2 regions of the Pilosibacter fragilis genome follow, and region 2 is predicted to be linked to the other one. Evidence: predicted binding sites of a transcription regulator. Region 2 holds the regulator's gene; the other holds the start of a gene.
What was found. Region 2 encodes HrcA, which represses chaperone genes, less so after heat shock. Its sites were predicted from a motif close to TGTTAGCACTCNNNNNNNNNGAGTGCTAACA; they were not measured.

Region 1: a site for HrcA is predicted at 4,542-4,572, ahead of ABCW45_RS12855 (co-chaperone GroES). Genes of this name have one in related genera too.

Annotation. Positions count from the first base shown of each region.
Region 1 covers NZ_JAVYJB010000014.1:39,796-54,764, forward strand. Annotated here, with positions in the region: gene ABCW45_RS12835 (glutamine--tRNA ligase/YqeY domain fusion protein) at 1-1,485, shown strand, start outside; gene pdxR (MocR-like pyridoxine biosynthesis transcription factor PdxR) at 1,534-2,934, shown strand; gene ABCW45_RS12845 (IclR family transcriptional regulator) at 3,143-3,910, opposite strand; gene ABCW45_RS12850 (hypothetical protein) at 3,907-4,299, opposite strand; gene ABCW45_RS12855 (co-chaperone GroES) at 4,714-4,998, shown strand; gene groL (chaperonin GroEL) at 5,117-6,742, shown strand; gene ABCW45_RS12865 (CYTH domain-containing protein) at 6,874-7,326, opposite strand; gene ABCW45_RS12870 (DUF975 family protein) at 7,656-9,032, shown strand; gene ABCW45_RS12875 (DJ-1 family glyoxalase III) at 9,085-9,633, shown strand; gene tig (trigger factor) at 10,029-11,318, shown strand; gene clpP (ATP-dependent Clp endopeptidase proteolytic subunit ClpP) at 11,729-12,310, shown strand; gene clpX (ATP-dependent Clp protease ATP-binding subunit ClpX) at 12,386-13,687, shown strand; gene lon (endopeptidase La) at 13,860-14,969, shown strand, end outside.
Region 2 covers NZ_JAVYJB010000010.1:74,387-89,355, reverse strand. Annotated here, with positions in the region: gene ABCW45_RS10955 (MATE family efflux transporter) at 1-742, opposite strand, end outside; gene lepA (translation elongation factor 4) at 1,201-3,015, shown strand; gene ABCW45_RS10945 (NUDIX domain-containing protein) at 3,098-4,111, shown strand; gene hemW (radical SAM family heme chaperone HemW) at 4,108-5,247, shown strand; gene ABCW45_RS10935 (glucose-1-phosphate adenylyltransferase) at 5,545-6,753, shown strand; gene glgD (glucose-1-phosphate adenylyltransferase subunit GlgD) at 6,747-7,886, shown strand; gene ABCW45_RS10925 (3D domain-containing protein) at 8,090-8,803, opposite strand; gene hrcA (heat-inducible transcriptional repressor HrcA) at 9,186-10,238, shown strand; gene grpE (nucleotide exchange factor GrpE) at 10,247-10,822, shown strand; gene dnaK (molecular chaperone DnaK) at 10,907-12,784, shown strand; gene dnaJ (molecular chaperone DnaJ) at 13,135-14,301, shown strand; gene ABCW45_RS10900 (hypothetical protein) at 14,532-14,711, shown strand; gene ABCW45_RS10895 (hydroxyacid dehydrogenase) at 14,790-14,969, opposite strand, start outside.

The DNA of each region.
Region 1 (14,969 bases), on a different contig from region 2:
AAGTTCAATCTTCGTTTTGATGATACGAACCCGACGAAGGAGAAGACGGAGTTCGTGCACTCCATCACGGAGGATGTAAAGTGGCTCGGAGCTGACTTTGAGGACAGACTGTTCTTTGCTTCCGACTACTTCGATACGATGTACGAGTGCGCTGTAAAGTTAATTAAAAAGGGAAAAGCTTTCGTCTGTGATCTCTCTGCTGATCAGATCAAGGAATACCGTGGTGACTTCACAACACCTGGTAAGAACAGCCCGTACCGTGACCGTTCTGTCGAGGAAAACCTCCAGTTATTTGAGAACATGAAGAACGGCATGTATAAGGACGGAGAGAAGGTTCTCCGCGCAAAGATCGATATGGCATCGCCGAATATCAACATGCGTGATCCGGTCATCTACCGTGTCGCTCACATGACACACCACAATACCGGTGACAAGTGGTGCATCTATCCGATGTACGACTTCGCTCATCCGATCGAGGACGCGGTTGAGCACATCACACACTCTATCTGTACTCTTGAGTTCGAGGATCACAGACCGCTCTACGACTGGGTCGTAAGAGAGTGCGAGTTCGAGAACCCGCCGCGCCAGATCGAGTTTGCGAAGATGTACCTGACAAACGTGGTAACGGGTAAGCGTTATATTAAGAAGCTCGTTGAGGATGGAATCGTAGACGGCTGGGATGACCCGCGTCTTGTAACGATCGCAGCCCTCAGAAGAAGAGGATACACACCGGAAGCTCTGAGAATGTTCGTAGAACTCGTGGGCGTTTCCAAGGCAAACAGCTCCGTAGACTACGCGATGCTGGAGTACTGTATCCGTGAGGATCTGAAGTTAAAACGTCCGAGAATGATGGCTGTCCTTGATCCGGTAAAGCTGATCATTGACAACTATCCGGAAGGACAGACAGAGATGCTGAGCATCCCGAATAACCTTGAGAATCCGGAGATGGGCGAGCGTGAGGTTCCGTTCTCCAGAGAACTCTATATCGAGCGTGAGGACTTCATGGAGAATCCGCCGAAGAAGTATTTCCGCCTTTTCCCGGGCAACGAAGTACGTCTCATGGGCGCATATTTCGTGACATGCACAGGCTTTGAGAAGGACGAGAACGGAAATGTGACAGAGATCCACTGCACATACGATCCGGAGACAAAGAGTGGTTCCGGCTTTACCGGCAGAAAGGTAAAAGGAACGATCCACTGGGTATCCGCTCCGACAGCCGGAAAGGTAGAGTGCCGTCTCTACGAGAATATCGTCGATGAGGAGAAGGGCAAGCTGAACGCTGACGGAACCCTGAACTTAAATCCGAACTCCAAGACAATCACAACTGCCTATGTAGAGCCAAAACTCATGGAAGCAAAGGCATATGACAGCTTCCAGTTCATGAGAAACGGTTACTACTGCGTAGACTGCAAGGACAGCAAGGAAGGACAGCCGGTATATAACCGTATCGTTTCCTTAAAGAGCTCCTTCAAGCTTCCGAAATAAAGATTTATGGAATTGATCGTACCGTTAAACGTACAGGGGGGGAGACCCTTGTACGAACAGATCTATCAGTATATCAAAGATGAGATCCGAAAGGGCAATATCAGGCCGGAGAAGCAGCTCCCTTCATCCAGGGAGCTTGCGAAGAGCCTGAAGGTCAGCCGGAGCACAACGCAGCTCGCCTACGAGCAGCTGGTGTCCGAGGGCTACCTTGAGGCGGTTCCGAGAAAAGGCTATTTTGCGGCGTCACTGGACGGAATCTTTCCGCCGGTGGCGCAGTCTGTTGCTGCCCGGCCGGATCAGAAAAAAGAGCTGTCTTTGGGCATGGAAAAGGAAAGTGTCCGGGGGCAGCTTTTTCGTGAAAAATTTGAAGTCGATTTTTCTCCCAGAGGCATCGATCTGGAAGGATTTCCCTATGCGACCTGGAGAAAGATCAGCCGCTCGGTTTTAAAAGAAGAGGACCGGGAGCTGTTTTTGAAGGGAGAGCCCCAGGGAGATCTGATCCTCAGGGAGGCGATCCGGGAGTATCTCCATGCAGCCCGCGGCGTAAACTGCGATGTTTCCCAGATCATCATTGGCGCGGGAAACGAATATCTTCTGATGTTGCTTTCCCAGATCATCGGAAGGGACGCGGTGATCGCCATGGAGAATCCCACCTACCGCCAGGCATACCGGGTGCTATCCGGTGTGGGACATAAGGTACTGCCGGTGGGGATCGATAAGAATGGATTCTGCGTGAAGGAACTTGAGGGGCAGGATGTACAGGCAGCCTATGTGATGCCGTCCCACCAGTTCCCGACAGGAACCGTAATGCCGGTGAGAAGAAGACAGGAGCTCCTTTTCTGGGCGGGAGAGCAGCCCGGAAGATACCTGATCGAGGATGACTATGACAGTGAATTCCGTTACAAGGGAAAACCGATCCCGGCACTTCAGGGGATGGACCAGAACGGATGTGTCATTTACATGGGAACATTCTCGAAGGCCATTGCTCCGGCAATCCGTGTGGGATATATGGTGCTGCCGGAGGCGCTGCTGTCGGTATACCTGGCGAAAGGAAGATTTTATTCCTCCACCGTGTCCAGGGTCGACCAGAGGATCCTGGCGAAATTTATTTCCGGCGGATATTTTGAGCGCCATCTGAACAGGATGCGCGAGATCTATAAGGGAAAACATGACGTGCTTTTAGGGGAATTAAAGCCGCTGGAAAAGCGGTTTGAGATCACAGGAGAATTCGCGGGACTTCATGTGCTCTTAAAAGACAGGAAGAAGGAGCCGGAACAGCAGCTTTTAGAAAAAGCAGCAGAAAAAAAGGTCCGCGTCTACGGACTTTCCGGGTTCTATATGGAGAGAGCGCAGGCGAAGGAGATGAGTACGATCGTTCTCGGATATGCAGGACTCACGGAGGAGGAAATCCGAAAAGGAGTAGACCTTTTACGGAAAGCTCTTGAGTAAAGAATAAGCGGATTGGATAGAAGAAAGCTGGTATGCAAAGACGCGCGCCAGCTTTTTTCGGACTTAAGTCAAGATTAGGTTTTACAGACAGCTGCACTGGGGGAGAGATTGGGACAGGGCATATGCTTGTGACCAGGCGTGCATGGGAACAAAGCGCAAAAAAACGGGATACGCATCCGAAAATGCGTATCCCAAGGATTGATTCCGTTTACTGGAACACATCATGCTTCTCATATCCGAGATCGGCGGAGAGGGATGATGCGTAGAACTGTACGAGATCTTTCTGGGTGTCAAGAAACTCCGGAGTATCGACCCGGATCTCCGGGGCGATGATTCCAATGGAACCGGCGAGTTCACCGTCGGAGTTGAAGACCGGTGCCCCGATTCCAAGGGCGTCGGTGACATACTCTCCGTGAGTGATGGCGTAGCCATCCTGGCGGATCTTTTTTAATTCCTCGCGCAGGTCATCCGGGCGGACATGAGGGAAAGCCTGATCGTGGAGAATAATGTTTTTGAAGTATTCGTCGATGAAGGCCGGTGTCTGCCATGCGAGGAGGACCTTACGGATCGCGCCGCAGTGCATATACATCTCATAGCCGAACTCTTCAACAACTTTTAAGTGGCTCGGACCATCTACCTTTTCAATCACAAGTCCCTTATTTCCCACTGGAATTACGAGGTATGCGTCTTCTTTTGTCTGTTTTGCCAGCTGTGCCAGGATACCGTGGGCGGCATCCTGGAGACGGATCCCTCTTGCAGCGGCTTTTCCCAGAGGAATCAGCGCCGGGCCAAGACGGTAGGTGTGGGATCTGTCGTCGCGGATTACATATTTCTTCTCACAGAACGTCTGCAGAATCCGGTGAACCGTGCTCGGGGGCAGATCCATCGCCTCTGCTAGTTCCGCGATTGAGAAATTGCGGTTTTTTTCTTTCAGGACTTCCAATAGCTCCATGGAGCGGAGAAGACTTTGTATCATTCGGTTTTTCCTTCCTCCGTATCGTCCTCAACTACAACGGAGGATGTTTTTTCTTCCGGTACGTTTTCCTCTTTTACAGAGTCTTTTTCGTCTGTGGGTTCCGGACATGCCGTCTCTTCGGAATCTTTAGTCTCTTCTTTTTTTACGGAATCATCCGCAGCGTTTGTGTCTTTTCCGGAATTGATCGTAATATAAGTTCTCTCTGGAGCAGGTTCCGTCTTTTCTTCTGTTTCCTCAGAAGGGGTCTCCTCTTCCTCGTATTCATGAAAATCCTGGTCCAGCTCATCGTTGAAGGATTTTAATTTCAGATAGTAGGAGATACCGGCCGCAACTGCGCCGCCGAGCATCGCGCCAAATGCGATAAGAAGGCCTGATTTCTTTTTTGACATGGTTTATTCTCCTTTCCGCTGCATTACGCGGTTCCGAAAATCTGAGGATTCCGCCTGCAGCCGCCAGTCTGCTATTTATAATCATAATCGAATTCCAGGGAAAATGAAAGACATAATTATGAAAAAAGTTAAAAAAATGTATAAATTATTCAAGTAAATTGCCGGATTTCACCAGAAAACGGGAACTAGACAGCACAGCGGCATGCAGACCCGCAGAGAGGTTCACAAATTTTTCATAAAATAATTAGCACTCGTGACTTGACAGTGCTAACAACATGTGCTATAACATGACTTGTGACGAGGGGTCAGGGAAAAGACCTGAGTCAGACTGAAGAAGATAAAAATGAAAAAGAATTGTGACTGAAATCACAGGATAGTCGCAAGAGCTTGTAAAATGACAAGGAGGAGTCAGTAATGAAATTAGTACCATTATTTGACAGAGTTGTTTTAAAACAGTTAGTTGCAGAAGAGACCACAAAATCCGGTATCGTTCTTCCGGGTCAGGCAAAGGAAAAACCGCAGCAGGCAGAAGTGATCGCTGTTGGTCCTGGCGGAGTTGTTGACGGCAAAGAGATCAAGATGCAGGTAAAACCGGGCGATAAGGTAATCTACTCCAAGTACTCCGGAACAGAAGTAAAGGTAGAGGAAGAGGATTATATCATCGTTAAGCAGAATGATATCCTTGCAGTGATCGAATAATCGGAGAATTATATCCGGGACCGCGTGTGCGAAGCGCTCAGGGCGGTCCGAAATTCAGAATTCAGAACGAAGTAACCGGAAAATGGTTACAGGAAATCTTGATTGGAGGAATTTTAACATGGCTAAGGAAATTAAATATGGCGTTGAAGCCAGAAAAGCTCTTGAAGCTGGTGTAAATAAACTTGCTGATACTGTCCGCGTAACGATCGGACCGAAAGGAAGAAACGTTGTTCTCGATAAATCCTTCGGCGCTCCGCTGATCACAAACGATGGTGTTACCATCGCGAAAGAGATCGAGTTAGAAGACCCGTTTGAGAACATGGGCGCACAGCTCTTAAAAGAGGTTGCCACAAAGACAAACGACGTTGCCGGTGATGGTACAACAACAGCTACCGTTCTTGCACAGGCAATGGTAAACGAAGGTATGAAGAACCTGGCTGCAGGCGCTAACCCGATCGTATTAAGAAAGGGTATGAAGAAAGCCACAGACGAGGCTGTCAAGGCAATCGCAGAGATGAGCGAGCCGATCAGCAGTAAAGACCAGATCGCAAGAGTTGCAGCAATCTCTGCAGCAAGCGATGAGGTCGGTGAGATGGTTGCAGACGCGATGGAGAAGGTTACAAACGACGGCGTTATCACCATCGAAGAGTCCAAGACAATGAAGACAGAGCTTGACCTTGTAGAAGGTATGCAGTTCGACCGTGGATACATTTCCGCATATATGTGCACAGATATGGAGAAGATGGAGGCAACTCTTGACGATCCGTATATCCTGATCACAGACAAGAAGATCGCTAACATCAACGATATCCTTCCGCTCCTTGAGCAGATCGTAAAGACAGGCGCAAAGCTTCTTATCATCGCTGAGGATATCGAGGGTGAGGCTCTCACAACTCTTATCGTCAACAAGTTAAGAGGTACATTCAGCGTTGTAGGTGTTAAGGCACCGGGCTACGGCGATAGAAGAAAAGAGATGTTAAAGGATATCGCGATCTTAACAGGCGGTACCGTGATCTCCGATGAACTTGGTCTTGACCTCAAGGATGCTACAATGGAGCAGCTTGGCCGTGCAAAATCCGTTAAGGTTCAGAAAGAGAACACCATCATCGTTGACGGTCTCGGCGACAAGAAAGAGATCGCTGACAGAGTTGCCCAGATCAAGGGTCAGATCGAAGAGACAAAGTCCGACTTCGACAGAGAGAAACTTCAGGAGAGACTTGCAAAACTCGCTGGCGGTGTTGCAGTGATCCGCGTAGGTGCTGCTACTGAAACAGAGATGAAGGAAGCAAAACTCCGTATGGAAGATGCTCTTGCAGCTACGAAGGCAGCTGTTGAGGAAGGTATCATCGCAGGCGGCGGATCTGCTTATGTTCACGCAGCAGAGAAGGTTGCAGCTGTTGTAAATGAGATGGAAGGCGACGAGAAGACAGGCGGAAAGATTATCTTAAAGGCTCTTGAAGCTCCGTTATTCCATATCGTATCCAACGCAGGCCTTGAGGGCGCTGTGATCGTTAACAAAGTTAAAGAGCTCCCGGTTGGCCAGGGCTTCGATGCTTACAATGAGATTTTCGTTGATATGATCAAAGCTGGTATCCTTGATCCGGCTAAGGTTACAAGAAGTGCATTACAGAACGCAACAAGCGTTGCTTCCACACTTCTTACAACAGAGTCTGTTGTTGCAAACATCAAAGAAGAGACTCCGGCAATGCCGGCAGGTGCAGGCGGAATGGGCGGAATGATGTAATCCATCTCCGAAACTGCAAAATTTCAGGAAAATTAATAAAGCCATCGGCGGTTCTGTGAGCCGTCGGTGGCCTTTTTCATGTAACAGGAAATTTATGGGGATTCCCTGTCACATAAAAAGGTACGAACAATTCAGGGCATTTTTGAGAGCCTGCTGTTCTGGTATTCCCCAGACCAGGTTACATCCCGGTTGAACCAGGAGAGAGGCGGGAATGCTCTGGCATCCTCCTCGCTGGAAAACTCGATCTCCGCAAGCATGAGACCGGCGAATTTCCCCTCGAAGACGTCGAATTCCACAGTGAGATCCTCACGGCCCGGGACCGGGATCAGGTAGCGCTTTTTTGTGAGGATATTTCCATCTGCTTTTGTGAGAAGATGGGCGTAGGCTTCTTTTGTCAGCGGGAGATTATATTCCTCTCTGGCGAGAAGTCCTTTGGATTTGTAGGTGAGGTAACAGGTATCGTCCTCCTTACGTACCCGGACTACCGGCTCTGTGCAGAGGTAGGCCTGTTCGATCTCATGACATGGGAAAAGCTCGTAGTTTTCAGGAGGGGACGTGACAAGAAATTTGCGTTCGATTTCCATAATTATTTCCTTTCTGGATCCTGTATATGGGGGATTTTCTGAACGGAAAATTCCGCACAATACAGAGGTGATAGTGGATTTTGCCGATTTGGAATGCGAAGCATCGGCAAAAACGGCTGCTGCCGGTGCAAGGCGGGAACAGTGACATATTGTAATAAATCATACCATATTGCAAGGAAAAAGTAAGGTCTTTTATTCACAAATATGGTACAATCATTGTAAGAAAAGTTGCTGTTTGTGAATGAAAAATCCTCGAACAGCAGCAGGGAAAGAAAAATATCTGGAAACTGCTCATACTTTGATGATAAAAACAGAAGGAGGAACATCGTATGTGGACAAGGGCAGAATTAAAAAACAGAGCGAAAATGTGTCTGAGCCGTTATTACTGGGCGGCGTTTCTTGTGAGCCTGATCTTTGCGATCCTCAGTGGATTTGGCGGATCGAACGCGAATACCCAGAGGATTACAAGTTATCTGGAGCAGAATGAATCAGGAAACGGTCAGACTGATCAGAGCAGTCTCATCCTTGGCGAGCTGGGAGGAGATGGAAGCCTTAGCGGAAATACTGGGAGTGGTCTTGCCAGCGGGATCGAGCTTGTCCCGGGACTTGGTGATGCCTACGGACCGGGAGCCGGAAATGCCGGATCTATGGTTGCGAGCAACCTGTTTTACCGGCTTTTTGCGGGGGCTGTGGTCGTTATTGTGATCATTTCCGTCGTGATCGGAATTTTTGTACAGCCATTGTTTGAGATCGGACGAAACAGATTTTATATGGAGAGCCGCGTGACGGGACAGTCGGCGGGCATTGGAAAACTCTTCTGGGGATTTTCCAACGGATATTTAAAGCTTTTGGGGACCCAGTTCCTTCGCTCTTTGATCACAGAGGGCATCGTGTTCCTGTGCATGGCACCGGGATTACTGACACTTGCATTTAACAGGTTCCTGATTGACTGGATGGGAAGCGCTGTTCTGATGGCATGTGGCGCCGTGGTGGGAACCTGTTTTTCCATCTACTTCCAGTACTGTTATCTGATGGTGCCGTATATTCTTGCCGAAAATCCGGATATGAAGGCGAGAGAGGCTTTAAGACTCTCAAAAGAGATGATGGACGGACAGAAGTGGAACGCGTTCGTTCTCGGCCTTTCCTTCATAGGATGGCAGCTTCTCGGAACGTTGCTCTGCGGTATCGGTACCTTTTTTGTTCAGCCGTATGTTGACGCGACCTTCGCGGAACTCTACGCAGTTCTCCGCGGACCGTATTCCGGGCGTCTGAATGGATTCGGCGGGGAACCGTTTGTACAGAATAACGCCCGCTACGGCGGTCAGTACGTGGAGCCGGATAGTGTGAGAGATGTCGGTGAAAGAGGAAATTACAGTGGTTATGGTTCCTATGGAAATGGAGATCCGAATGGCGGATACGGCGCGTATGGAAACGGAAATATGAATGGAGGTTACGGACAGAATAACGGAAACGGGTATTCTTATGGACAGAACCAGAACAGCGCTCCGGACAGCTGGAGTGATGTGCCGAAGGAGACATATAAGTACAACGGACCGGAGCAGACCATCAATCCGTCTGTTTCAGGGCAGGCCGCTGCAAATGACCGCGGAACGGATGTGAAAAAATCGGAAGGTGGACCGGGACGCGGATATTATCTGAATGGAAAATTTTATTCGTATACGGATGATGAGAAAAGCGAGCAGTAACCTCTGGAAAACTTCCGGAGGCAGATTGGCAAAGAAAGGTGAGAAGTTTTAAATGGCAAAAGTATACGCGTTTGTGGCAGACGGCATGGAAGAGGTAGAGTGCCTGGCTGTGTGTGATTGCTTGAGAAGAGCAAAGGTGGATGTGAAGCTTGTATCCATCATGGGAAGAAAGATGGTGACAGGTTCCCATGGATTTAAGATCGAGGCGGACAGCCTGTTCGAGGAAATCACGGACGATGCTGACGTATTGTTCCTTCCGGGCGGACTTGCCGGAACGAACAATCTGAAGGCGCATGAGGGACTTGCAGAGATGTTAAAAGCCCATGCGGCAGCAGGAAAACGCCTGGCTGCGATCTGCGCGGCACCGAGTATCTTAGGGGAGCTTGGCCTCGTGAAAGGCCACCGCGCCACATGCTATCCGGGCTTTGAGACGAAGATGGAGGGCGCGGACTGCAGAGGTGACGGCATCATCACAGACCGCCTGATCAGCACCGGGCGCGGTATGGGCTGGGCAATCGACCTTGGTTTAGAGCTTATCAAACTCCTGGTCAGCGAAGAAGAGGCTGAAAGGATCAAGGCAGCGATCCAATACATAAAATAGCCGTATGTTTGTGTAAATACAGGTATTCATCAGAAAGTTTTGGAATGCCCGGTGCACCAGGGCATTCCTTTTTGGCGCGGCAGGCCGCTGAAAGAATGTCAGGAACAGCAGATACGGCAGTCTGCGCCTGGAAAAAATTAAGGAAAACCGTAAAACCCCTGTGTTTTTCTGGAATTTTTACAATTTAGGTCTGGTCTTTTCAAACGTCTTATGTTATAATTCCAAGCGGTGCTATGTGCGCGTGACGGAGAAGTGATGCCTGCGGGCGGATTTTTCGCTGAGCGGCGGTCATAATGCCGGAAAACGTGTAACGCCAAAAAGCGGCAGTTACGAGATTATACGGGCGGGAAATTTCTATTCCCCGCTATCGATATATTTAAGGAGGAACTCATAAAATGAGCGTACAGGTGGAGAATTTAGAGAAGAATACGGCAAAACTTACAATCGAAGTGCCGGCAGAAAAGTTTGAGGAGGCTGTACAGCACTCCTATAATAAGAATAAGGGTAAATTCAATATCCCGGGCTTCAGAAAAGGAAAAGCTCCGTTCAACATGATCAAGAAAATGTACGGTGTTGGCGTATTCTACGAGGATGCTGTTGATGAAGTGATCGACGCAAGCTATCCGGACGCTGCAAAAGAGAGCGGTCTTGATATCGTCTCCCGTCCGTCTATTTCCATTGAGGAGATCGAGGAAGGCAAAGCTTTCGTTTACACAGCAGTTGTAGCTGTTAAGCCGGAAGTTACTCTTGGCGAGTACAAGGGCGTAGAAGTCCAGAAGACAAAATCTGAGGTTACAGAGGAAGATATCGAGACAGAGATCAAGCGCGCAAGAGAGAAAAACTCCCGCCTCATCACTGTTGAGGACAGAGGTATCGAGGATGGAGATCAGGTAACGATCGATTTCGACGGTTCCGTAGACGGAAAGAGATTTGAGGGCGGAAAGGCTGAGGATTATCCGCTTACGATCGGTTCCCACACATTTATCGATAACTTCGAGGAGCAGTTAATCGGTAAGACAACTGGCGAAGAGTGCGAAGTAAACGTAACATTCCCGGCTGAGTACCATGTAGAAGAGTTAAAGAACAAACCGGCTGTATTCAAAGTAAAAGTAAAAGAGATCCAGAGAAAAGAGCTTCCGGAAGCTAACGATGATTTCGCAAGCGAGGTATCTGATTTCGATACAATGGAAGAGTACAAGAAAGACCTTACAGAGAAGTTACAGGCTGAGAAGATTGAAGCAGCTAAGACAGCAGACGAGGACAAGGTCGTTGCTAAGGTGATTGAGAACGCAACAATGGAGATTCCGGATCAGATGGTTGAGGAGCAGGTAAACGGCATGGTGAACGACTATGCGCGCAGACTTGAGAGCCAGGGAATTTCCTTCAAGCAGTACGTTGAGATCACAGGCATGACAGCTGAGAAGATCGGCGAGCAGATGAAGCCGCAGGCGATCAAGAGAATCCAGACAAGACTCGTTCTTGAGGCAGTTGTAAAGGCTGAGAACATCCAGGCTGACGACGCAGCGGTTGAAGAGCAGTTCGACAAGATGGCTGAGGACTTCAAGATGGATAAAGAACAGATCAAGGGTATGTTCGGCGAAGAGCAGATGGCACAGTTAAAGGAAGATCTTGCAGTTCAGAAAGCAATCGACTTCCTTGTAGCTGAGGCTAAGTTCGTTGACTAAGTAAAGCAACATACTTTATGACTAATCTGCACGGAAAACATGGTGGGGAATGGTCCGACAGAGGAACAGAAACCACATACAGAGGGGGTTGCTGCGGAGAGTTTTTCTGCGGCAATCCCTAATCGGTTATACAGGGATAGTTCCAAAATATGTGGAAAAAGGTGGATTTCTGCCGGGCCGGTCCCAGACACAGGCGACAGATTCACCGGAAAAGTTACTGTTCACGCCTTGCGCAAACAGTAACTGATTTTGCCGATGCTTCGCATTCCGAATCGGCAAAATCCACTACCGCCACTGTATTGTACGGAATTTTCAGTTCAGAAAATTCCTACCCGTGTACAGTAACCCAGAAAATGCATAAAAAGGAATACTTTGGTAACAGATATAAAAGAAAAGATGGAGGAAAAAATATGAGCTTAGTACCTTACGTGCTTGAATCTACAAGCAGAGGAGAGCGTTCCTACGATATCTATTCCAGATTATTAAAAGACCGTATCATTTTCCTAGGAGAGGAAGTAAACGATGTGACAGCAAGCCTTGTTGTTGCACAGCTTCTTTTCCTGGAGTCCGAGGATCCGAATAAGGACATCAACCTTTACATCAACAGCCCGGGTGGTTCTGTAACGGCCGGTATGGCGATCTATGATACGATGAATTACATTAAATGTGACGTGTGCACCACCTGTATCGGTATGGCTGCAAGTATGGGCGCGTTCCTTCTCTCCAGCGGCGCGAAGGGCAAACGCTTCGCACTTCCGAATGCTGAGGTTATGATCCATCAGCCGTCCGGTGGAGCCCAGGGACAGGCGACAGAGATCAAGATCGTTGCAGAGCAGATCTTAAAGACAAAAGAGAAGCTCAACAAGATCCTGGCTGCAAACACCGGACAGCCACTCGACGTGATTGCCCGCGACACAGAGAGAGACAACTACATGACAGCCGAGGAAGCTGCCGCATACGGTCTGATCGACCGCGTGATCTCCGGCCACTAGGACCGGACGGCGCGAAGGCGGAAAACAGTGCCGGAGCGCAGCGAGACATAAAGAATTTAGAATTGAGGTGCGAACATGCCAGTAAGACCAGAGGAAAAGATCAGATGTTCCTTCTGCGGAAAGAATCAGGATCAGGTCAGAAAAATGATCGCCGGTACCAACGGCGTCTATATCTGTGACGAGTGTATCGAACTCTGCAGTGAGATCCTTGAGGAAGAACTCGGAAACGAGGAGGAGGAGAGACCGGATTTCTCCGGAATCAACCTCTTAAAACCGAAGGAGATCAAAGAATTTCTGGACGACTATGTGATCGGACAGGATGAGGCGAAGAAAGTTCTTTCCGTGGCTGTTTACAATCATTATAAGAGAATCACATCGAAGATGGAAAGTGATGTTGATCTTCAGAAGAGCAACATCCTGATGCTCGGTCCGACCGGCTCCGGCAAAACTTATCTTGCGCAGACACTTGCGAAGCTTTTAGGTGTTCCGTTTGCAATCGCAGATGCAACGACGCTGACTGAGGCCGGTTATGTCGGCGAGGACGTGGAGAACATCCTCTTAAAATTGATCCAGGCAGCAGATAATGATGTGAGCCGTGCGGAGTACGGTATTATTTACATCGATGAGATCGATAAGATCACAAAAAAATCCGAGAATGTGTCCATTACCCGTGATGTTTCCGGCGAGGGCGTCCAGCAGGCGCTGTTAAAGATCCTGGAAGGTACTGTTGCAAGCGTTCCGCCTCAGGGCGGCAGAAAGCATCCGCAGCAGGAGCTGATCCAGATCGATACGACAAACATCCTGTTCATCTGCGGAGGTGCTTTCGACGGTCTGGAGCGGATCATCGAGTCCAGACTGGAGACAAGTTCCATCGGTTTCGGCGCGAAGATCGTGGATAAGAAAAATACGGATATCAGCAAGCTGTTAAAGCAGGCGATGCCGCAGGATCTCACGAAATTCGGCCTGATCCCGGAGTTTGTGGGAAGAGTTCCGGTTATGGTATCCTTAGACCTTCTGGATGAGGATTCCCTTGTGCGGATCCTCACAGAGCCGAAAAATGCCCTCGTAAAGCAGTACCAGAAGTTATTCGAACTGGATGATGTGAAGCTGGAGTTTACTCCGGATGCCGTCCACGAGATCGCCCATATGGCGGTTGAGAGAAAGACAGGCGCCAGAGGACTCCGCGCGATCATGGAATCCGTCATGATGGATACGATGTACGAGGTTCCGTCTGATTCCAATGTGGGAATCTGCACCGTGACGAAGGACGCGGTGGACGGAAAGGAAAAGCCGGAAGTCGTTTACCGCGACGTGACGGTGCCGAAAAAAGCATTGGCCGGAAGATCCAGAAAAGAGAGTAACGGGGAGATCGCGTAACGGACGGCGTTCCCGTATGAGAAAAATTGTACCTGCAGGACCCGTATCCCGCAGATAAGAGGGGCTGCTGCGCACAGAAATGTCACGGCAGCCTTTTTACACAACAGAATTTGCCCGTAACTGCTGACAGGCATCGGAAAGAAGCCGGGCAGTTGCGTTCATAGGAGAAATAATGGAAGATAAGAAAATTACGATGCCGGCGGTGGCACTCCGCGGACTCACGATCCTTCCGGGAATGGTACAGCATTTCGACATCAGCCGGGAAAAATCGATCCGCGCCATTGAGACAGCCATGATGGGAAACCAGAAGGTATATCTCGTGACCCAGCGTCATCCGGAGCAGGAAACACCTGCGGTCGCGGATCTGTACCAGATGGGAACGATCTCCCAGATCAAACAGCTCGTGAAAATGCCGGGCGGTATCATCCGTGTGATGGTGGAAGGCGAAAAGAGAGCGGCGCTTCTCACTCTGTTTGAGGAGGGACCGTATCTGGAAGCTGAGGTCGCGGAAGCGCCGATGCAGGAAGAACAGCTTACCGACACTGTGAAGGAAGCCATGAGCCGGATCGTTAAGGAAAAATTAGAGGAATTCGGAAACGCGAATCCGAAGGCTGTGAAAGATTTTATCGGAAGTCTTCTTGTGATCACGGATCTGGAGCAGCTTCTGACCCAGACAGCAAATGAATTTCCGTGGGATTTTGCTGTGAAGCAGGAGATGCTGGAGTGTGATTACTGGAGCCATCTGTATGACCGGATCGTGTACTACCTGATGCGGGAACTCGAGATCCTTATGATCAAGCGGGATTATCAGGGAAAAGTGAAGGAGCACATCGATAAGAACCAGAGGGATTATATTTTAAGGGAAGAATTAAAAGTGATCCGTGAGGAACTGGGAGATGACAGCGGGACGGAAGATGCCGACGGATATATGGAACAGCTGGAAAAGCTGAACGCGGACAAGGAAACGAAGGAAAAGATCAAAAAAGAAATTCAGCGTTTCAAGGGTATGCCGGGAGGAAGTCAGGAGGCGAATGTTCTCCGTACCTATATCGAGACGGTGCTTGAGATGCCGTGGAAGAAGGTCTCAAGGGATAATCAGGATATCATTCACGCGAAAGAGATCCTGGAGGAGGATCATTATGGTCTGGAGAAGGTTAAGGACCGTGTACTGGAATTCCTTGCGGTCCGTGCCCTCACAAAGAAAGGCACAAGCCCGATCCTCTGCCTTGTGGGACCGCCCGGAACAGGTAAGACCTCCATCGCGAGATCGGTTGCCCGCGCC
Region 2 (14,969 bases):
CGATCATGAGGATCTGCCGGAAGATTTTTTTGTCGATCCGCAGGTCTTTCCAGGTCAGGCGGTAATTCTCCGTGCTTCTGGTGAGAACGATGAGCACGAGAATTGCGGAAATAAACTGGGAGATGATCGTCGCGTATGCAACCCCCTCGATGGCCATGCCGAATCCCACTACAAAAAGAAGGTCAAGGCCGATATTCATGACACTGGAGAGACAGAGGAAGTACAGCGGCCGCTTCGTATCGCCAACGGCACGCAGGATAGCACTTCCCATGTTGTATACAAGCAGACCGAAAACGCCGGAAAAATAGATCTTTAAGTATACGGAGGCGGACGGCAGGACATCATCCGGTGTGGACATAAATTTTAACATATAGGGGGCAACAAAGATTCCAAGACCTGTAAAAATGATCCCACAGATGAAAGTCACTGCCATCGTGGTCTCCACGGCAATGTGAAGCTTTTCATCATCGTGGGCCCCGTAGTACCGGCTGATGACGACGCCGGCACCAACAGAGGTACCGGTAAAGAACATGACGATCATGTTGATGATGCTGGTGGTGGAACCTACGGCGGCGAGAGCATGGGAGCCGACAAAGTTTCCAACAACGAGACTGTCCACAGTGTTGTATAGCTGTTGAAAAAGGTTTCCGATCACGAGAGGAACCGCGAACATGATCAGGAGCTTTGTGATGGACCCTGAGGTCATGTCCATGGACTGCTGTTTTTTCTGAGTTTGATTCATATGTTATCTCCCGGGCAGCCATTCAGAAAACGCAGACTGGTCAAGGAATATACAGGATCTGCGAACATGCAGGATAGCTGCTGAAATGATAGAAAAGGTGGACGGGTGACGGGACGAAGAAAAGTCCTGAATATACGTGACAAAATGTTAATTAAAGTCTAAATCAGAATGGATGGAATGTCAATTGATTTTACAACACATAAAAGAATTGTAATTTGTCAGCTTTTTGTCTATTTTTTATCGCATCCAAACCTCATACTACCGCTTGCGCGGAAACCTAAAAAATGCTATATTTAACATGATAAATTGCCATTTCTGTCCCCAAGGGAGAAATTCCTGTGTATAAAGGTATTTTCCGATGGACCGAACGATCAGGAGTAGAGATCTGGTGGTCCGACAAGCAGTGACAGAGAAATGGATCATATAAAGAAGAAATCATATAGAAGAGAGGAACATGAATGGTTCATTATTCCCAGGATAAAATCAGAAATTTCTGTATCATTGCCCATATCGACCACGGTAAATCCACGCTGGCGGACCGCATTATCGAGAAGACCGGTCTTTTAACCAGCCGTGAGATGCAGGCCCAGATCCTTGACAATATGGATCTTGAGAGAGAGCGCGGAATCACGATCAAATCCCAGGCAGTCCGCACGGTTTACAAAGCAAAGGACGGCGAGGAGTATATCTTTAATCTGATCGATACCCCAGGTCACGTTGACTTTAACTATGAGGTATCCCGAAGTCTTGCGGCGTGTGACGGTGCGATCCTTGTTGTAGATGCAGCTCAGGGCATTGAGGCCCAGACGCTTGCAAATGTGTATCTTGCCCTTGACCATGATCTTGATGTTGTCCCGGTCATCAATAAGATCGACCTTCCGAGCGCTGATCCGGACCGTGTGGCGGAGGAGATCGAGGACGTGATCGGACTTGAGGCTCACGACGCACCGAGGATCTCTGCAAAGATGGGACTCAATATCGAGGATGTTTTGGAAGCGATCGTCCATAAGATCCCGGCTCCGAAGGGGGATCCGGAGGCACCGCTTCAGGCGCTGATCTTTGACTCACTCTACGATTCCTACCGCGGTGTTATCGTATTCTGCCGTGTGAAAGAGGGAACCGTGAAGAAAGGCACCCCGATCCAGATGATGGCGACGGGAGCTTCCTACGATGTCGTTGAGGTCGGATATTTCGGCGCAGGCCAATTTATCCCCTGTGATGAGCTCCGGGCCGGCATGGTTGGATACATTACAGCCAGCATCAAGAATGTGAAGGATACCCGCGTGGGTGATACGGTGACGAACCGCTTAAATCCGTGCGCGGCCCCACTTCCGGGATATAAGAAGGTAACACCGATGGTGTACTGCGGACTCTATCCGGCGGATGGAGCGAAATATCCGGAGCTCCGTGATGCTTTAGAGAAGCTGCAGTTAAACGACGCGTCCCTGTTCTTTGAGCCGGAGACATCCATCGCACTGGGCTTCGGATTCCGCTGCGGATTCTTAGGGCTTTTACACCTGGAGATCATCCAGGAGCGCCTGGAGCGCGAGTACAACCTTGACCTCGTGACGACGGCACCGGGCGTTGTATACCGGATCCACAAGACGAACGGCGAGGTGATCGACCTCACGAACCCGTCCAACATGCCGGATCCGTCCGAAATCGAATATATGGAGGAGCCGATCGTCTCCGCAGAGATCATGGTGACTACAGAATTTGTGGGCGCGATCATGCAGTTATGCCAGGAACGCCGCGGCGTTTACCTCGGCATGGAATATATGGAAGAGACGCGTGCACTCTTAAAGTATGAGCTTCCGTTAAACGAGATCATCTACGACTTCTTTGACGCGCTGAAATCAAGATCCCGCGGTTACGCGTCCTTCGACTACGAGTTGAAGGGATACGAGCAGTCACAGCTTGTAAAACTCGATATCCTGATCAATAAGGAAACTGTGGATGCCCTTTCCTTCATCGTGTTTGAGGGATCCGCTTACGAGCGCGGCAGAAAGATGTGCGAAAAGCTGAAGGATGAGATCCCGAAGCATTTGTTCGAGATTCCGATCCAGGCTGCTGTGGGTGGTAAGATCATTGCCCGTGAGACGGTGAGAGCCATGAGAAAGGATGTCCTCGCGAAGTGCTACGGCGGCGATATCTCCCGTAAGAAGAAGCTTCTCGAGAAGCAGAAGGAAGGCAAGAAGCGTATGCGCCAGGTCGGAAACGTGGAGATTCCGCAGAAGGCGTTTATGAGCGTTCTGAAGCTGGACGAGGAGTAAATTAAAATATTGATCCAGATAAAAAGTCCATTTCAGATCGTTCGAAGAAATGGACTTTTTTGCACATAGATGAGGAACTATTATGAAGCTTACAACATTATGCTACATTGAAAAAGATGACAAATACCTGATGATCCATCGTATCAAGAAGAAACACGACGTCAATAAAGACAAGTGGATCGGCATTGGCGGGAAGTTTGAGCGGGGGGAGAGCCCGGAGGACTGCATTTTAAGGGAGACGAAGGAGGAGACAGGCCTGACACTCACAAGCTATAGACTTCGGGGCGTTCTGACTTTCATGTACAATGATGATGATGCCGAAATGGAGTACATTTTCCTCTACACGGCAGATGGCTTTACAGGTGAGCTGGCAGACTGCAATGAGGGGACTCTGGAGTGGGTTCCTAAGACTGAGATCGACAGCCTGAACCTCTGGGAAGGCGACCGGATCTTCCATCGGCTTCTCGACGAGGAAGCACCGTTTTTCTCTTTGAAACTCCGCTACCAGGATGATCTCTTAAAGGAAGCGGTCCTGGACGGAAAGCCGCTGGAGCTTCTTGATCTCCTCGATGAGAATGGAGAGCCGTCGGGACAGGTGAGAGAGCGCACGCTGGTCCATCTCAACGGTGACTGGCACCGGACGAGCCATGTCTGGGTCGTAAGAAGACGGAGGGACGGCGGACATGACCTGCTTTTACAGAAGCGGAGCCGCGAGAAGGACTCCTTCGGGGGCTGCTACGATATCTCCAGCGCCGGGCATATTCCGGCGGGACAGGACTATCTGGAGTCGGCGCTCAGGGAGTTGAAGGAAGAGCTGGGAATTGCGGCAGAGCCGGAAGACCTGCGGCTTGTCGGGGTCCATGACGGACGCTATGAAGGCGAGTTCCATGGACGGATCTTTAAGAATCATGAGAAGAGTCATGTTTTTGCTTATGAAAAGCCGGTAGAGATCGAAAAACTCAAGCTTCAGAAAGAAGAAGTGGAGTCTGTGAAGTGGATGCGGATCGAGGATGTCCTGGCGGCGGTGAAAGCCCATGATCCGGGATACTGCCTGTTCGAGGACGAGATCGAGATGCTCAGTGAGGTTCTCGCATGAACGGGGGCATGGAATTATATCTGCACATGCCGTTCTGTGTGAGAAAATGCGCTTACTGCGACTTCCTTTCATTTCCGACGGACCAGGAGACCCAGAACCTGTACACGAGGCGGCTCAGGGAAGATATTGACGCCATGGGAAAAAAATACGGGGACATTCCGGTAGATACGATCTTTATCGGCGGCGGAACCCCGTCCGTGCCGGATTCGGCGCTGATTGTCGGGATCATGGAACATGTGCGGAAGGCGTTTCATGTGGCGGAAGGCGCGGAGATCTCCATGGAGGCGAACCCTGGAACCGTGACAAGGGAGAAACTCACAGATTACAGGCGGGCCGGGATCAATCGCCTGAGCTTTGGACTCCAATCAGCAAATGACAGAGAGCTAAAGCTTCTCGGCCGGATCCATACCTGGGCGGAATTCCTGGAGAGCTTCCATCTGGCCCGGGAGTGCGGGTTCACGAACATCAATATCGACCTTATGTCAGCGTTGCCGGGACAGACCCGCGAGTCCTGGAAGGACACCTTAAAGCGGGTCACGGACCTGAATCCGGAACATATCTCGGCGTACAGCCTGATCATTGAGGATGGAACTCCTTTCGGTGAGAAGTACGGGAGCGAAGAGGGACGGAAACTTCTTCCCGACGAGGATTCCGAGAGGGAGATGTACCACGAGACGAAGCGGTTCCTGCGGGACTGTGGGTATGAGCGGTACGAGATCTCAAACTATGCGAAGCCGGGGAGAGCGTGCCGCCACAATATCGGTTATTGGACAGGCTTGCCCTACCTGGGACTGGGACTCGGGGCATCCTCCTACATGGACGGCTGTAGGTTTGCGGTCAATTCCGATATGAAGCAGTATCTGGAAGAAAAGCCGGGGATGTTTACGGATGTGGAAAAGCTCACGAAGAAAGACATGGAGGAGGAATTCTTCTATGTGGGACTACGGATGACAGCCGGGGTGTCCCTTCCGGAGTTTGAGCGAAGGTTCGGGGTGTCCGCAAAGGACGTTTATCCAGGGCTCATGGAAACGTTTGTGGCGGAAAAAGCAGCGGTATTTCAGGGCGACCGGTTCGTTCTGACGGATTATGGACTTGATGTGAGCAATTATATTATGGCGCAGTTTCTGCAGGACTAAAGATCCTGCGGAGACCGCGCTTTTTTTCAGCCGTAGTTTTCGATGTCAGAGATCCTGCGTGGAGTGAAAAAGGGCATGCATGCTGAGAAAAAACAAGTAGATCATAAGCGCAGCTTAAATGGTACAGAGGATAAAAAAGCAGAATACATATATAGATCATGTAAAAAACATGGTAAAAGTGCATAAAACCACTATCAAAAACGGCAACAATGTGATATGATTTGTACAATCCAATGAAATGCATGGTTGTACATTTTGCACGGAGAGACTGTATCCAAAAAACAGGGGGATATTATTATGGCTAAGGAAATGATCGCAATGCTTCTTGCAGGCGGCCAGGGTTCAAGACTCTATGCACTGACACAGAAGCTTGCAAAACCGGCAGTCCCTTTCGGCGGGAAATACAGAATTATTGATTTTCCGCTCTCGAACTGCGTAAATTCCGGAATTGATACCGTGGGAATTCTGACCCAGTACCAGCCGATGGTACTGAATGAGTATATCGGAAACGGCCAGCCGTGGGACCTCGACCGTCTTTACGGTGGAGTACATGTACTGCCGCCGTATCAGAAGGCATCCGGTTCCGACTGGTATAAGGGAACCGCAAACGCAATCTATCAGAACATTCCGTTCATCGAGCGCTACGATCCGCAGTATGTGATCATCTTATCCGGTGATCAGATCTGCAAGCAGGATTACAGTGATTTCCTGCGCTTCCACAAGGAAAAAGGCGCAGAATTCAGTGTCGCGGTTATGGAAGTGCCGTGGGACGAGGCATCCCGTTTTGGTCTGATGGTGGCGGATGGGGACGACCGGATCACAGAGTTTCAGGAGAAACCGAAGAACCCGAAGTCGAATCTGGCTTCCATGGGAATCTATATCTTTAACTGGGATATTTTAAAGAAGTACCTGATCGAGGATGAGGCAGACCCGAATTCCGAGAATGATTTCGGAAACAACATCATTCCGAACCTCTTAAAAGACGGACGGAAGATGTACGCGTACCACTTTGCGGGATACTGGAAGGACGTTGGAACGATCTCATCCCTCTGGGAAGCAAATATGGAGGTTCTTGATCCGGAACACAGCGGGATCGATATCTTTGATGAAAACTGGAAGATCTACAGCCGGAACAGCGGTATGACCGGTCACAAGATCGGCTCCAACGCAGTCGTTGAGAATTCCATGATCACAGACGGATGCCGGATCGACGGAAGTATTAAGCATTCGATCCTGTTCTCCGGTGTCAGGGTAGAAAAGGGAGCGAAGATCGAAGATGCCGTTGTCATGGGCAAAACGGTCATAAAGGCCGGAGCTGTTGTAGAACACTGTATCGTCGCGGAAAATGTTGTGATCGGTGAAAATGCCGTTGTTGGATCCATGCCGAAGGGGGAAGAACACGGCGTTGCGACGATCGGTTCCGGAATCACCATCGGAAAGGGCGCAAAGATCGGCCCGAACGCCATGGTCAATAAAAATGTGGAGGATGGTGAAGAACAATGGTAAATTCCAATGCAAATGCGATCGGTATTATTTTTCCAAATAGTTATGATAATCTGGTGCCGGAGCTTGCGGGTGACCGCCTGATGGCATCGATCCCGTTTGCGGGACGTTACCGGATCATCGACTTCCTGCTTTCCAGTCTCGCAAACTGCGGGATCAGCAATATTGCCATCGTGGTCCGGGAGAATTATCATTCCCTGATGGACCATCTGGGCTCCGGACGAGCGTGGGATCTTCTCAGAAAAAACGGAGGTCTCAGTATTTTTCCGCCCTATGCGGAGAAAAATATGAAGGTCTACAGCGGACGCGTCGAGGCACTTGAGAGCATCCTTCCGTATCTGAAAAGCAAAAAAGAAAAGTATGTGATCATGATGGACGCCAATATCGCGGTGGATTTTGATTTCAACGCAATGTTAGCGGAACATATCGAGAGCGGTGCCGATGTGACGGTTGCCTACACGGAGCAGGAGATTCCGGCGGAACTGATCCGCGCAGGTTCCCACGGGGATATGTATTACACGTTAAAGCTTGATGACGGACGCGTGAGACGGATCTTTATGAATTCTGAAATGTGCGGAAAACAGAACCTCTCCATGAATATTTATATTATGGATAGAGAAGCACTGATCGATAAGATCCATGCGGCATTTGTACGTGGATACTCCTGCTTCGAGCGTGATATCCTTGCACCGTGTCTTGAGAAGTACAATATCCGCGGATATAAATATGATGGATATTACGCGAGGATCTGCGGCTTAAAGAGCTACTTCGATGAGAATATGAAACTTCTCGATGATGAGAATCTGGACGCGCTGTTTACCGGCGGCCAGATCTACACAAAGATCCGTGATGACAACCCGACAAGATATATTAACGGATGTAAGACAAAAAATAACCTTGTGGCTGATGGCTGCGTGATCGAAGGCGATGTGGAGAACTGTGTTCTCTTCCGAGGCGTTAAGATCGCAAAGGGCGCAAAGATCAGAAACAGTGTCCTGATGCAGGATACGGTGGTGAAAGCAGGCGCACGGCTGGATTACGTTGTCACAGACAAGAACGTGACGATTGAGGTTGGCCAGGAGCTGAAAGGAACGGATACACAGCCGTTTTATGTGGCGAAGGGGCATACTGTTTAAAGATAGGAGCAAGCCTGTGAATTCAGGAGAGGTCCTGACTCACATAAGATATGTATAATTAAGAAAGGGAATCTTTCATGAGCATTTTCGCATGCTCAGGAGAGATTCCCTTTTTTGCCATGCAGCAGGAAGAATTTATTAGTGGATGTCCTTCCAGTCCTGTCATATATCGGGTGGAAACTCATATAACGGGGCAGATGAACTTAAGACTGGATCAGATAGACCTCAGACCGCTCAACGCCGTGATCTCTTGTTTCCGAATGTGTGTTGTAAAAAATATCGATATGTTTTCCTTTGACGCCGCCTCCGACGTCCTCAGCGATATACTCGACACCATCGATCAAAAGGTGGCTTCCAAGCGGAATGACCCGCGGGTCAACGGCTACGGTGCGGCTTGCGGTCGCCTGGGTTCCGGTCTTTGTGAGACGGCCGTAGCCCTCGGAGCAGCTTCTGCACGGGCAGTAAGCTGTGGTCTTAAATGTACCTAAGGAAACGAGGGTGGCATTTTTGATGATCTTTGTTGCGGTATTGTACTGGTAAGCTAACGGAAGTGCTGTGCCGTTCACGCTGAGCTTGATCATGTAGGTATCATCCGGGATGGAGGACCAGTCGATCATGATCTCAAAGCCGTGGGCACCGTTTCCGATGCCGCTTTCCTTTAAGTCATTGCGCTCGATATCAGCTTCGGCGGTCTCAGATAAAAGAGACTCGCCTGTATGGGAGTTGGCCACAGTGACGGTGACGGAGACCGGGGTATCCGGGGCAGCGGAGTTCCACGCCCATCCGGAAACCTTATTTCCATCGATGCTGTCCAGGTGGCCAGAGTTTTTCGGGGTACTTGCGAATGCACATACGGTGTTTAAGAGCATCGAAATGACGGTCAGTAAAACACAGATGGTCAATCTAAATTTCTTCATATAACAATCCTTTCTTTTTTTGTTTCATATCTATTACAAATTATATGCAGATGTGTAATAGAAATGTAACAATTTGGAAACAAGTATGTATTATACATAATTTTCCAAATTTGTCAAGTTTTTGGGTATTACTGCCAGGACGCAAACAGTCCCCCCATATGGCAGAAATGTTCTTAATGTGACGCAAAGCCCCCGGGATTCACAGGAAAATCCAGGGGAAAGCCGGGCGGATCCTGTAAAATCCTGGTAGAAAAAGGCGATGAAAAAAATAGTGAAAAAAATGTGAAAATTATCAAAAGCCCTTGACAAACAACACACTAAGTAATATAGTAACAACTGTAAATGTTAGCACTCCTCAATAAAGAGTGCTAATAAAGAAGAGGTGAGAGTTTTGGAACTGGATGAGAGAAAAGAAAAAATTTTAAAAGCGATTATCCAGACGTATCTGGAGACCGGTGAGCCGGTGGGATCCAGAACGATTTCCAAATACTCGGATCTGAAGCTCAGCTCCGCGACGATCCGAAATGAGATGTCTGATCTGGAAGAACTTGGCTACATCATTCAGCCGCATACCTCGGCGGGACGAATTCCTTCCGATAAAGGTTACCGTTTCTATGTTGACCAGATCATCAAGGAAAAAGACAGTCAGGTCGAGCATATGCAGGAACTTATGATCCAGCGGGTAGACCGCGTGGAACTGCTTCTGAAGCAGCTTGCAAAGGTTCTTGCCAACAATACGAACTATGCGACCCTGATCAGCGGACCGAGTTACAACCAGACAAAGTTAAAGTTTATCCAGCTCTCGAAGGTGGAGGAACACAAACTTCTGGTGGTAGTCGTTGTGGAAGGAAATATTATAAGAAACTCCTTTGTTACGATCGATGAGGAACTCAGTGACGAAGAGCTTCTGAATTTAAATATTCTTTTAAACAGCAGCCTGAACGGTCTGACGATCGAGGAGATCAACCTTGGCGTGATCGCAAAAATGAAAGAACAGGCCGGATCCCACAGAAGAGTGGTGGATCTGGTGCTGAATGAAGTCAGTGAAGTGATCCGCTCCCAGGACGAAGATCTCCAGATCTATACCAGCGGGGCAACCAATATTTTCAAATACCCGGAGCTTTCCGATACGGAAAAAGCGAGCCAGCTGATCGGTACTTTGGAACATAAAGAACTTCTCAGGGGACTGATCGATGGGCAGCAGCAGAATAAAACGGATGATCCGGACAATGAAATTCAGGTCTATATCGGAGATGAAACTCCGGTCCAGAGCATGAAAGACTGCAGCATCGTAACCGCAAATTATGCGCTCGGCGATGGGATGCGCGGAACGATCGGTATCGTGGGACCAAAACGAATGGACTACGAAAAAGTCGTATCGACCTTGAGATCGTTAGTTGCGCAGCTGAACGAAACGTTTAAAAATGAAAGGTGAAGAGAGCAGTGAAAGAGAAAGAGTTAGAAAAAGAGAAAACGGAAAAAGCCGTTTCTGAGGAAAAAGAAACCAAAGAGGCAGCCGCTTCCGAAAAAGAAAATAAAGAGACGTCCGAAAAAGAGGAAAAAGCTTCTGAAAAGAAGAAAGATCCGAAGGACGAGAAGATCGATGAGTTAAATGACAAGCTCAAGAGATCCATGGCGGAGTTTGATAACTACCGCAAGAGAACGGACAAGGAAAAGTCCGCAATGTATGAGATCGGTGCGAAGGATGTGATCGAAAAGATCCTTCCGATCGTCGATAACTTTGAAAGAGGTCTTAATTCCATTCCGGAAGACGCGAAAGGATCCGCGTTTGCAGATGGAATGGAAAAGATATATAAGCAATTTGTAAAGACACTCGATGATATGGGCGTTAAGCCGATCGAGGCAGTCGGAAAACCGTTCGACCCGAACTTCCACAACGCAGTGATGCATGTGGAGGATGAGAATCTCGGCGAGAATGTTGTGGCAGTGGAACTCCAGAAGGGCTACACCTACAAAGATTCCATCGTTCGTCACAGCATGGTGCAGGTTGCAAACTAACATTGAAACAATGTGATCATCCGGCAGAGACTGCTGGACGACCACTCATTCCTAATATTCCAAATTTAGAGGAGGAAAATCATTATGAGTAAGATCATTGGTATTGACTTAGGTACAACAAACAGCTGCGTAGCAGTTATGGAAGGCGGTAAACCAACAGTTATCGCCAATACAGAAGGTGTTAGAACAACACCGTCTATCGTTGCTTTTACAAAGACAGGTGAGAGACTTGTGGGTGAGCCGGCAAAGCGTCAGGCAGTTACAAACGCTGACAGAACCATCTCCTCCATCAAGAGACATATGGGTACCGACTACAAGGTAGATATTGACGGCAAGAAGTACACACCGCAGGAGATCTCCGCGATGATTCTTCAGAAGTTAAAAGCAGATGCTGAGAGCTACCTCGGAGAGAAGGTAACAGAGGCAGTTATCACAGTTCCGGCTTACTTCAACGATGCCCAGCGTCAGGCAACAAAGGATGCAGGTAAGATTGCCGGTCTTGATGTAAAGCGTATCATCAACGAGCCGACAGCGGCAGCCCTTGCTTACGGTCTTGACAACGAGAAAGAGCAGAAGATCATGGTATATGACCTCGGCGGCGGTACATTCGATGTTTCCATCATCGAGATCGGTGACGGCGTTATCGAAGTTCTTGCGACGAACGGTGATACACACCTCGGCGGTGATGATTTCGATAACCGTGTCACACAGTGGATGATCGACGAGTTCAAGAAGACAGAGGGCGTAGATCTTTCCGGTGATAAGATGGCACTTCAGAGATTAAAAGAAGCTGCTGAGAAAGCAAAGAAAGAGCTTTCTTCCGCAACAACAACAAACATCAACCTTCCGTTCATCACAGCAACTGCTGAGGGACCGAAGCACTTAGATATGAACCTCACAAGAGCTAAATTCGATGAGCTGACAAGTGATCTCATTGAGAGAACAGCAATTCCGGTACAGAACGCGTTAAGAGACGCTGGTTTAACAGCAGCAGAGCTCTCCAAGGTTCTCCTCGTGGGTGGTTCCACACGTATGCTTTCCGCACAGGAAAAGGTTAAACAGTTAACAGGCAAAGAGCCGAGCAAGAGCTTAAACCCGGATGAGTGCGTAGCCATCGGTGCAGCGATCCAGGGTGGTAAGTTAGCAGGCGATGCCGGTGCAGGTGACATCCTTCTTCTCGATGTAACTCCGCTTTCCCTTTCCATCGAGACAATGGGCGGCGTTGCTACAAAGCTGATCGAGAGAAACACAACGATCCCGACAAAGAAGAGCCAGGTATTCTCCACAGCTGCTGATAACCAGACAGCCGTAGATATCCACGTTGTACAGGGTGAGCGTGAGTTTGCAAGAGACAACAAGACTCTTGGACAGTTCCGTCTTGACGGCATCCTTCCGGCAAGAAGAGGTGTTCCGCAGATCGAAGTTACCTTCGATATCGATGCAAACGGTATCGTAAACGTATCCGCTAAGGACCTTGGCACAGGCAAAGAGCAGCACATCACCATCACATCCGGATCCAACATGTCCAAGGATGATATCGATAAGGCTGTTAAGGAGGCTGCGGCTTACGAGGCTGAGGATAAGAAGAAGAAAGAAGCGATCGATACAAGAAATGAAGCTGATTCCATGGTATTCCAGACAGAGAAGGCAATGGAAGAAGTTGGCGATAAGATCGATGCAAACGATAAGACCGCTGTTGAGGCCGACTTGAATGCCCTCAAGGAAGCGATCAACAAAGCTCCGGCAGAGCAGATGACAGACGCCCAGGTCGAGGAGATCAAGGCAGCGAAAGAGAAACTCATGAACAGCGCGCAGAAGCTCTTCGCAAAGGTTTATGAGCAGGCTCAGGCAGCTCAGGGCGCAGCAGGCGCACAGGGCCAGGCAGGTCCGCAGGCTGGACAGAGCGCAAGCCAGGCTGGATATGGCGATGATGTCGTTGATGGCGACTACAAAGAAGTCTAAATAACAGTTTGATCGAGCGACAATGAGGGCTGGAAAGGACGTTGCAAGATAGCTTGCATAAGTTCTTTTTAGCCGGAATTGCCAGTTGGCGGACGCCAAAGGTCTCTTGTTTTTGTGAAATGAAAACAGGAAGACAGCCCGAGTCAGGCACTATAAATCCGAAAGAACGCCCCATCTTGGGCGTTCTTTCGGTTGCCTTATATCAAGATTTTGATCGGCAACGATCCGGAAATATTGCCGCGGCAGGACTCAGCCGTGACGTCTGAAGAAAGCTTCCGTCGGCAGGTTCCGTAAAAAGGTACGCGTGAAGCGTGGTACCGCTCACTAACAGGAAAGGTAAGAATAAAGAAATGGCAGAGACCAAGCGTGATTATTACGAAGTCCTCGGCGTGCCGAAAAATGCGGACGAAGCGGCGTTAAAGAAAGCATATCGAGTTCTTGCAAAGAAATACCATCCGGACGCAAATCCGGGAGATAAAGAGGCGGAGGCAAAGTTTAAGGAAGCTTCCGAGGCATACAGCGTTTTAAGTGATCCGGAAAAGAGAAGAAAGTATGACCAGTTCGGTCATGCAGCCTTTGAGGGAGGCGCAGGCGGGGCCGGTGGCTACGGCGGATTCGATTTCAACGGAGCCGACATGGGAGATATCTTTGGAGATATTTTCGGAGATTTCTTCGGAGGTGGACGTTCCGCTTACGGAAGAAGCAGCAACGGTCCCATGCGCGGCGCAAATTTAAGAACCGGCGTAAGGATCACATTTGAAGAGGCAATCTTTGGCTGCGAGAAAGAGATCGAGCTCACATTGAAGGATGAGTGTCCGAAATGTCACGGAACAGGCGCAAAGCCTGGTACATCTCCGGTTACCTGCCCGAAATGTAACGGTAAAGGTAAGATCGTCTACACCCAGCAGTCCTTCTTCGGTCAGGTACAGAATGTCCAGACATGTCCGGACTGCCGAGGTACCGGTAAGATCGTCAAGGAGAAGTGCCCGGACTGCTACGGTACCGGATATATCTCCAGCAAGAAGAAGATTCAGGTCAAGATCCCGGCAGGTATCGACAACGGACAGAGCATCCGCATCGCAGGAAAAGGAGAGCCCGGAACGAACGGCGGCGAGAGAGGAGACCTTCTCGTTGAGGTAACCGTATCTAGAAGCCCGGTATTTATGCGCCAGGAGACATCCATCTTCTCCACAGTACCGATCTCCTTCGCAACAGCAGCCCTTGGAGGTCCGATCAAGATCAAGACCGTCGACGGCGAGGTTGAGTACGAGGTAAAACCGGGAACCCAGACCGACACAAAGGTACGTCTCCGCGGCAAGGGTGTTCCGTCACTGAGAAATAAGAACATCCGTGGTGACCATTATGTAACGCTTGTTGTTACAGTTCCGGAGAAGCTTACGGAGGAGCAGAAAGAAGCCCTCAGAAAGTTTGATGATGCGATGAAGGGGGTTGCATCGCCGGAGGGAAAGAAGAAAGGTTTTTTCAATAAGTTAAAAGAAGATTTCAAAAATGAATAATTGAAAATAAAGCGGGAAACGCACGTTTTGCATGCAGAAATGAGCTGTAGCAGGACGTGCGTTTTTTCGTTTGTGAAATAAATATGCTAATATAAGACTATCAACCAGATCTCTTTCCTGGAGATCGCAGCCCGTAATTCCGGGCGTCTGTGGTATCTGACTTCAGTTCTGAAATCATTCCCACGAAATTGCAAAAAAACTTCATATCGTGTACAATGAAAGGAGAAACTATGACGAAAGTAAAGAGAAACTTTAAGGACAGTCTTTTCCGAATGGTATTTCATGGGAAGGAGGAGTTACTGAGTCTGTATAATGCGGTAAATGGAAGCTCGTATACGAATGCAGATGATCTGGAAATCAACACACTGGAAGACGTGGTATACATGGGAATGAAAATTATAAACGTATAACAAAACAGGCAGAACCTATCACTCCGATAAGTCCTGCCTGCTTTCGTTATATGAGAAAAGAAGTTGGCAAACGATTGTTTAGAAATCAAACATTCCAGCCGGTTTTGTATCCGGTTTCTTTGTGTCTGTGTAGGTCTTAGCTGTCTTATAGTCAACATCGTTGATCGGCCATGTCGGCTTCTTGCCTTCGTAGACTTCCTGAACGCCCATAGCTGCGAAGTAGGAAGCACGATGGGCAGCTTCAGATGTGTTGCCGCC